DNA from 2 places in the Streptomyces sp. GLSS-08 genome. Region 2 is predicted to be linked to the other one. Evidence: riboswitches for the same ligand, from Rfam matches in the RefSeq annotation. Region 2 holds a riboswitch; the other holds the start of a gene.

Region 1 (3,752 bases), on a different contig from region 2:
TTCCCTCCCCCAGCGGGCGCAGTCGTGCCCGGGCGATACGGCATCACGGGCGGTATGTTCTTGATCACCCGATACGTCCTGACCTGTACCGAACCCACCGGAAGGCTCTCGTGCCGCGACGCGCCGCCGCCACCCGGCACGCCACGCGGCCCGGGGCACTCCACTCCCCGAGGTCACCGCGATGAGCACGCACATCCGTACGTCGTTCCCCTACGAGACGGCGCACGAGGACGTCCTGATCCCGCTGCCGGACGGGACACGCCTGTACGCGCGCGTGTGGCGCCCGGTCACCGACGAGCCCGTCCCGGCGCTCCTCGAATACCTCCCGTACCGCCTGACGGACTGGACCGCGCCCCGCGACTGGCAGCGCCACCCCTGGTACGCGGGGCACGGCTACGCCTCGGTCCGGGTGGACGTGCGCGGGCACGGCAACTCGGAGGGCCTGCCGGCGGACGAGCACGCGCAGGTGGAGGCGGCCGACGGGGTCGAGGTCGTCCACTGGCTCGCGGCACAGCCGTGGTGCACCGGGCGGGTCGGCATGTTCGGCCTCTCCCGGGGCGGCTTCGACTCCCTCCGGGTCGCGGCCCTCGCGCCCGAACCGCTCGAGGCCGTGGTCGCGGTCTGCTCGACGGACGACCGCTACGACAACGACCGGCACTACCTGGGTGGTTCCGTCCTGGCCTGCGACCTGCACGGCCGGGCGGCGGCCATGCTCGCCTTCGCCTCCCGCCCGCCGGACCCGCGCTACGTCGGTCAGGTGATGTGGCGCGACATGTGGGTGAGACGGCTGGAGGCCGTGACCCCCTTCGTCCACACCTGGCTGGAGCACCAGACGCGGGACGCCTACTGGCGGCGCGGCAGCGTGCGCGAGGACTACGGGTCGGTCAGGGCCGCGGTGCTCGCGGTCGGCGGCTGGCACGACCCGTACCGGGACACCGTCCTGCGCCTGGTCGAGCACCTTCCGGCGGACCGCGTACGCGGGCTGATCGGCCCCTGGTCGCACCAGTACCCAGACCGGGGGCTGCCGCCAGGCCCGGCGATCGGCTTCCTCCAGGAGACGCTGCGCTGGTGGGACCACTGGCTGAAACCCGGCCCCGACGGGGGTGCCACCCCGGCCGGGGGCGCCACCGGTGTCCTGTCCGAACCGCTCCTGCGCGCGTACATCAGCGACTCGCACGTCCCGGCCACGGTGTACCCGGCCCTGCCCGGCCGTTGGGTCGGGGAGGACGCCTGGCCCTCGCCGTCGGTGACACCGGTGTCGTACGCGCTGCGGGGCGCGCCCGTGCCGGTGCGCTCGCCGCTGCACACCGGGCTGGACGCCGGCCGCTTCCTGCCCCTCGGCAATGACGCCGACCTGCCGCCGGACCAGCGGGACGAGGACGCGAAGTCGGCGTGCTTCGAGTTCGAGGTGCGGGAGGAGACCTGGGTGCTGGGGCGGCCGAGGGTCTGTCTGCGGCTGACCTCGCCGGTGCCGCGCGGGCAGGTGGTCGCGCGGCTCTGCGACGTGTTCCCGGACGGGGCGTCGACGCTCGTCACGCGCGGCGTGCTGAACCTCTCCGCCCGCGAGGGCTCGGACCGGGCGGTGGAGTGGCCGCCCGGCGCGACCCGGGACGTGATGTTCGAGCTGAGCGGCATCGGTCACGCCTTCCCGCCGGGGCACCGCATCCGGCTCGCGGTCTCCTCGGCGTACTGGCCCTGGGTCTGGCCCCAGCCGGGCTCGGACGCCGGCTTCACGCTGCACCCGGACGGCAGTTCGCTCGAACTGCCCGTACGCGCGCGGGAGTCGGACCCCTCGATCACCTTCGAGGAGCCTGAGGAGTCGGCGCCGCTGGGCGCGGTCGTCCCGGCGACTCTGGACGAACCCCGCCCGCAACGGCTGGTCGTGCGGGATGTCGCCGCGGGCACCTGGCGACTGGAGGTGGACCCGGGCCTCGGCGGCACCCGGGTGTACCCCGACGGCCTCGAGGTCACGGAGGACGCCCTGGAGACGTACACGACCGGCCAGCGGGATCCCCTGTCCGCCCGCACCCGCTCGGACTGGTCGATCCGGTTCCACCGGCCGGACACCTCCTGGGACGCGCGCGTGGAGACCCACTCCCAAATCACCTGTGAGGCAGATGAGTTCATCACCTCGGACGAGGTGATCTGCCGGGACGGGGACGAGGTCGTCTTCCACCGGACGTGGGAGAGGCGCATCCCGCGCACGGCGGGTTAGGACGACCCGTCTGACAGTTCCCGTCGCCGCCCGGCGGGACTCGGCCCGGCACGCAGCGTCTCCCTCGGCGGCCTGCCCGCCCCCTCCCGGCGGCCCACCCGCTCCCACTCGCGGCAGCCCGCCCGGCCGCCGGGCCGCCGGGCCGCCGGGCCGCCGCGCCACCGGGCCTCCCCACCTTCGAGCCGCCGCCGGTAATGCCCGAGTTGCCTGCCTTAAATCCCCTTTCATGGCGCTTGTTGGCGTGAAATGGGTCACGCGCAAATCGATCTTTTCGCCAGTCCGGCCGGACAAGTATCCCTTTGCTAAAGGCAAGTTGAGTTTCACGTTCCGGTCTAATCGGACCATTTCTCCCCTGGCCAGAGGTAGATCAAATGCCTTGGCAGGGGAAATCGGGCCTTGTTTCGGACATGTGCTCTCGCATACGTTCACGTCGATCCGAGCGGACCCGCCTAATCCTGCCGCCGCTCGGTGACCCCACCCACCCACGCACGGCAGGAGCGGGGGACCCAGGTAAGCCGCCGGTCCGGATCAACGGAACGGCTCGGGGTTAAGTCGCATGTCACCGTGCGGCCGGGCACCTCCCAGCCCGAACCCGACAGCTCACCTCGCAGGCATCGGAGAGGAAGAGTTTCGTCATGGCCGTTCGAGGCAAGCACCGTCGTCCCGGAAACAACGCCCTCACCCGCGGGCTCATCGCCGCCGGAACGGGCGGAGCCGCACTCGCGCTCCCCCTCGTGGGCGCCACCGTTGCGCAGGCAGCGCAGCCGACGCAGGCCGTCCGGTCCGTGCCGGCCGCGGTCCCGCAGGTCCAGCTCGTCACCTACAAGGTGGCCCTGGGCGACACCCTGGCCAAGATCGCGCGTGAGCACACCGAGAACAGCGACTGGAAGAAGCTGTACGAGGCCAACCGCGCGGTCATCGGCAGCGACCCGTCACTGATCCGCCCGGGCCTGAAGCTGACGGTCGGCACGAAGACCGTCAAGGGCGCCGCGACCGGAACCACCACGGCCGCCAAGTCCGCCGTCACCCCCGCGTCCGTGAAGACGTACGCGAACAACCTGGACGGCTGGATCAGGGAAGCCCTGGACATCATGTCCCAGAAGGGCATCCCGGGCAGCTACGACGGCATCCACCGCAACATCATGCGCGAGTCGTCGGGCAACCCGCAGGCCATCAACAACTGGGACTCCAACGCGGTGGCCGGCACCCCGTCCAAGGGTCTCCTCCAGGTCATCGACCCGACCTTCGCCGCGTACCACGTGGACGGCACCTCGATGGACCCGTACGACCCCGTCGCGAACATCACGGCGGCCTGCAACTACGCGGCCGACAAGTACGGTTCGATCGACAACGTCTTCGGCGCGTACTGATCACCGTGCGGGGCCCCGCGCACTGATCACTCGTGCGGGCCCCCGCGCACTGATTCCCGCGCGGGGCCCCGCCTACCGGGCCCCGTGCAGGACCGCGCCGGGTGCTCGCCGCCCGACGGCGTCCGCCGTTCCCCGGTCCCCAGGGCCGGGGAACAGCCGTTCCAGGA
Region 2 (3,752 bases):
GCTCCCGAGCACCCGAGGAAGCCCCTTTCGCCCGGAGTGCGCGCCGCACGAGCCGGGGCAGGACGCCCCACAGCGCCGCGCAGACGACCAGCGTGCCGGCCGCCGCGGCGATTCCGCCGCCCCGGCCCAGGGCCACGTCGACGACGAGCAGGACGGAGCCGGTGAACGCCAGCGTCAGGACGCACAGCCCGGCCGCGGCCAGATGGGAGGAGACCCGCACGACGGTGGCCTTGGCGTTCTGCTGGAACAGCGACCGGTGCAGGGCGGCCGGGGCCACGAAGAGGGCGGCGGCCAGCACGGCGAGCAGCAGCGTGGTGACGTACGTGACGCGCTGCACGGTGTCGAGGGTCGGGAACCGCTGGGTGAACGCCAGGGTCAGCAGGAAGGCGAAGAGGATCTGCACGCCGGTCTGGACGACGCGCAGCTCCTGGAGCAGCTCGGCGAAGTTGCGGTCGGCGCGCTCCGGGGGCGTCTCGTTCCGCGCGGAGTGAGGGTGTCGGTCGTCCATGGGCGGACGAGTATCCGTTTCGCGCCATGGTCACGCCCTCCGGGGGCGACGGCGCCCGCCGCCGCCCCCGGGGAGCCGGTCAGCCGACCCGGCCGTACCAGACGCTCTTCGTCCAGATCTTCGTGAGCTTCACGACCTCTCCGGTCTTCGGGGAGTGCCAGATCCGTCCCTTCCCGGCGTAGATGCCGACGTGGTACACGTTCCGGCCCGAATGGAAGAACACGAGGTCTCCCGCCCTGCGGTGCGAGGCGGAGACGTGGTTGGTCTTGTTGTACTGCGCCGCGGCCGTACGAGGCAGCCTCTTGCCGGCCTTCTTGTACGAGTAGAGCGTGAGCCCGGAGCAGTCGAAGCGGCGCGGCCCCGTCGCGCCGTACTTGTACGGGGCACCTTTCTTGGAGGCCGCGATCTGAAGCGCCTTCGTCGCCGATGTGGCCGCGGCGGCGTCGGATGCGGCGCCGGGGACCACGAGGCTGCCGCCGACGGCGGCGATGGTGAGGGCCGAGGCCATACCGGCCCGGGTCCACAGCGACGGGACACGATTGAGCGCAGTCATGCGCAACCCTTCGTCAGCCGCCTGTGAAGGATGACCTGTCGGATTCGGGCTGGCGAAGTAGCCCGGCCGCGATGTGCGGCTTCACCCCAAGGACCGCCCGGATCTCTCCGGCGGCCCGTCGTGCTGGGTCCTCCACTCCTGCCGATCCACTTCTGTCGACCGGTCACCCGGGCGGCGGCAGGACTCGGCGTCCGCCCGGATCGCCCCGCCGCTTCGGCGGGGGCTTGTCGTCGCAGGGATCTTCACTCATGGAAGTCAGAAAATCCGAACGGAATCGGAGATTTGTGGGGTTACTCACCACTCACCCGTTCGGGTGGACACCCCCTGTTTCGAACGGAAGTTGAGGGTGCCGACCAAGCCCGCACCTGCGACGGAACCCTTCATTCCGCCTCGGCTCTCCACGCGTTGCGCAAGTTGAGGGGGCTCATGACCGGGGGTGCGTCTACACCGTTGGGGGGTACGCCGTTTGGTGCGTTTGTGTCCCGGGCCGGACGTCGCGCGAAGTCGGCGCCCGTCGGCCCGGGGCCACGGCACTCGGATGTCCGCCTTGGGTGGCAAGGCGACGCGGGCGGCCCGTCGTTCGCCCCCGCGGACCCGCACGGTCCGTGCCAGGGGCGGCGGGTGAACTTCGCTCCCGTCCCGTTGGTGCATCGGAGTGAGCGCGGGCGCGCCGGCCGGGGGCCGCGCCGCCCCTGGTGCGTATACGGTCCGGACCGCGGCGGCGGCCCCCCGTGGCCGCGCCGGCGTACCGGTGGGCCTCGCGGTGCCTCGGTGAGCTTGGACCGTTCCCGCGTCCGGGCGGCAGGGGGGCGCGGAGGGGCTCTGCGGTGCCCGACGGGTATGGAACAGCCCAGCCGGCGGTCATGAGTGGATCAAGGGCTGGTTAACGTAGTTGAAACTCCGTCCAACTAGCCTGCCGATCCACGCCACCAGGGGTTTCCGTATCCGGATTGAGCCTGATCGCCCAATCTGTCTGTGTGCTACATCTATCCCGTCGCGGTGGCTGCGGCAACCGGACCCCGCACGGTCCGGGCGAGGACTGTGAGGTGGGACGCCGTGCAACTGACCCCGCACGAGCAAGAGAGGCTGCTGATCCACGTGGCCGCCGACGTCGCCGAGAAGCGCCGGGCCCGCGGGCTGAGACTGAACCACCCCGAGGCCGTCGCCCTCATCACGTCGCACCTCCTGGAAGGCGCCCGTGACGGCCGTACCGTCGCCGAACTCATGGCGTCCGGGCGCAGGCTCCTCACCCGGGACGACGTCATGGAGGGCATCCCCGAGATGATCCACGACGTCCAGGTGGAGGCGACCTTCCCGGACGGCACCAAGCTCGTCACCGTCCACGACCCGATCGTCTGACGGGGGAGCGGCCCGATGATCCCCGGAGAGATCCTGTTCGCCGACGGACCCGTCGCCTTCAACGAGAGCCGCGAGGTCACCCGGCTGACCGTCCTCAACTCCGCCGACCGCCCCGTCCAGGTCGGCTCCCACTACCACTTCGCCGAGGCCAACCCGGGTCTGGACTTCGACCGCGACGCCGCCCGAGGCAGGCGGCTGAACGTGGCCGCGGGCACCGCCGTGCGCTTCGAGCCAGGTATCCCCGTCGACGTCGAACTCGTTCCGCTCGCCGGTGCCCGTGTGGTGCCCGGACTGCGCGGTGAGACCGGAGGTGCCCTCGATGCCTGAGATCTCGCGTGCGGCGTACGCCGATCTGTTCGGCCCCACCACCGGCGACCGGATCCGGCTCGCCGACACCGATCTGCTCGTCGAGATCGAGGAGGACCGCTGCGGCGGTCCCGGCCGCGCCGGCGACGAGGCGGTGTTCGGTGGAGGCAAGGTCATCCGCGAGTCCATGGGCCAGGCGCGCGCCACGCGCGCGGACGGCACCCCGGACACCGTGATCACGGGAGCCGTGATCATCGACCACTGGGGCGTCGTCAAGGCCGACGTCGGCATCCGCGACGGCCGGATCACCGGCATCGGCAAGGCGGGCAACCCCGACACGATGGACGGCGTCCACCCGGACCTCGTCATCGGCCCCGAGACCGAGATCGTCGCGGGCAACGGGCGGATCCTCACGGCCGGCGCCATCGACGCGCACGTCCATTTCATCTGCCCGCAGATCGCCGACGAGGCACTGGCGGCCGGTATCACCACACTGGTCGGCGGCGGCACCGGACCGGCCGAGGGCTCCAAGGCGACCACCGTCACCCCCGGCCCCTGGCACCTGGCCCGGATGCTGGAGGCGATGGAGCGCTACCCGCTCAACATCGGCCTGCTCGGCAAGGGCAACACCGTCTCGCACGAGGCGATGCTGTCCCAGATCCGCGGCGGCGCCCTCGGACTGAAGCTTCACGAGGACTGGGGCTCCACCCCGGCCGTCATCGACGCCTCGCTCACCGTCGCCGAGCAGACCGGCGTCCAGATCGCCATCCACACGGACACCCTCAACGAGGCCGGCTTCGTGGGCGACACCCTCGCCGCCATCGCCGGCCGCACGATCCACGCGTACCACACCGAGGGTGCGGGCGGCGGTCACGCGCCGGACATCATGACCGTGGTCTCCGAGCCGCACGTGCTGCCCAGCTCCACCAACCCGACCCGGCCCTTCACCGTCAACACCGCCGAGGAACACCTCGACATGCTGATGGTCTGCCACCACCTCAACCCGTCCGTCCCCGAGGACCTGGC

Evidence for each region. Region 2 has a riboswitch for cyclic di-AMP ahead of AC0ZLC_RS05865 (C40 family peptidase). Riboswitches for the same ligand answer to the same signal wherever they lie in the genome.
Region 1: linked by a shared signal. The riboswitch ahead of AC0ZLC_RS21165 (LysM peptidoglycan-binding domain-containing protein) and the one ahead of AC0ZLC_RS05865 (C40 family peptidase) in region 2 are both predicted to bind cyclic di-AMP.

The regions. Positions count from the first base shown of each region.
Region 1 covers NZ_JBWJAQ010000011.1:163,657-167,408, forward strand. Annotated here, with positions in the region: gene AC0ZLC_RS21160 (CocE/NonD family hydrolase) at 182-2,215, shown strand; cyclic di-AMP (ydaO/yuaA leader) riboswitch at 2,685-2,844, shown strand; gene AC0ZLC_RS21165 (LysM peptidoglycan-binding domain-containing protein) at 2,851-3,585, shown strand; gene AC0ZLC_RS21170 (HAD family hydrolase) at 3,658-3,752, opposite strand, start outside.
Region 2 covers NZ_JBWJAQ010000003.1:65,937-69,688, forward strand. Annotated here, with positions in the region: gene AC0ZLC_RS05860 (DUF6328 family protein) at 1-508, opposite strand, end outside; gene AC0ZLC_RS05865 (C40 family peptidase) at 588-1,061, opposite strand; cyclic di-AMP (ydaO/yuaA leader) riboswitch at 1,065-1,229, opposite strand; gene AC0ZLC_RS05870 (urease subunit gamma) at 2,118-2,420, shown strand; gene AC0ZLC_RS05875 (urease subunit beta) at 2,436-2,747, shown strand; gene AC0ZLC_RS05880 (urease subunit alpha) at 2,740-3,752, shown strand, end outside.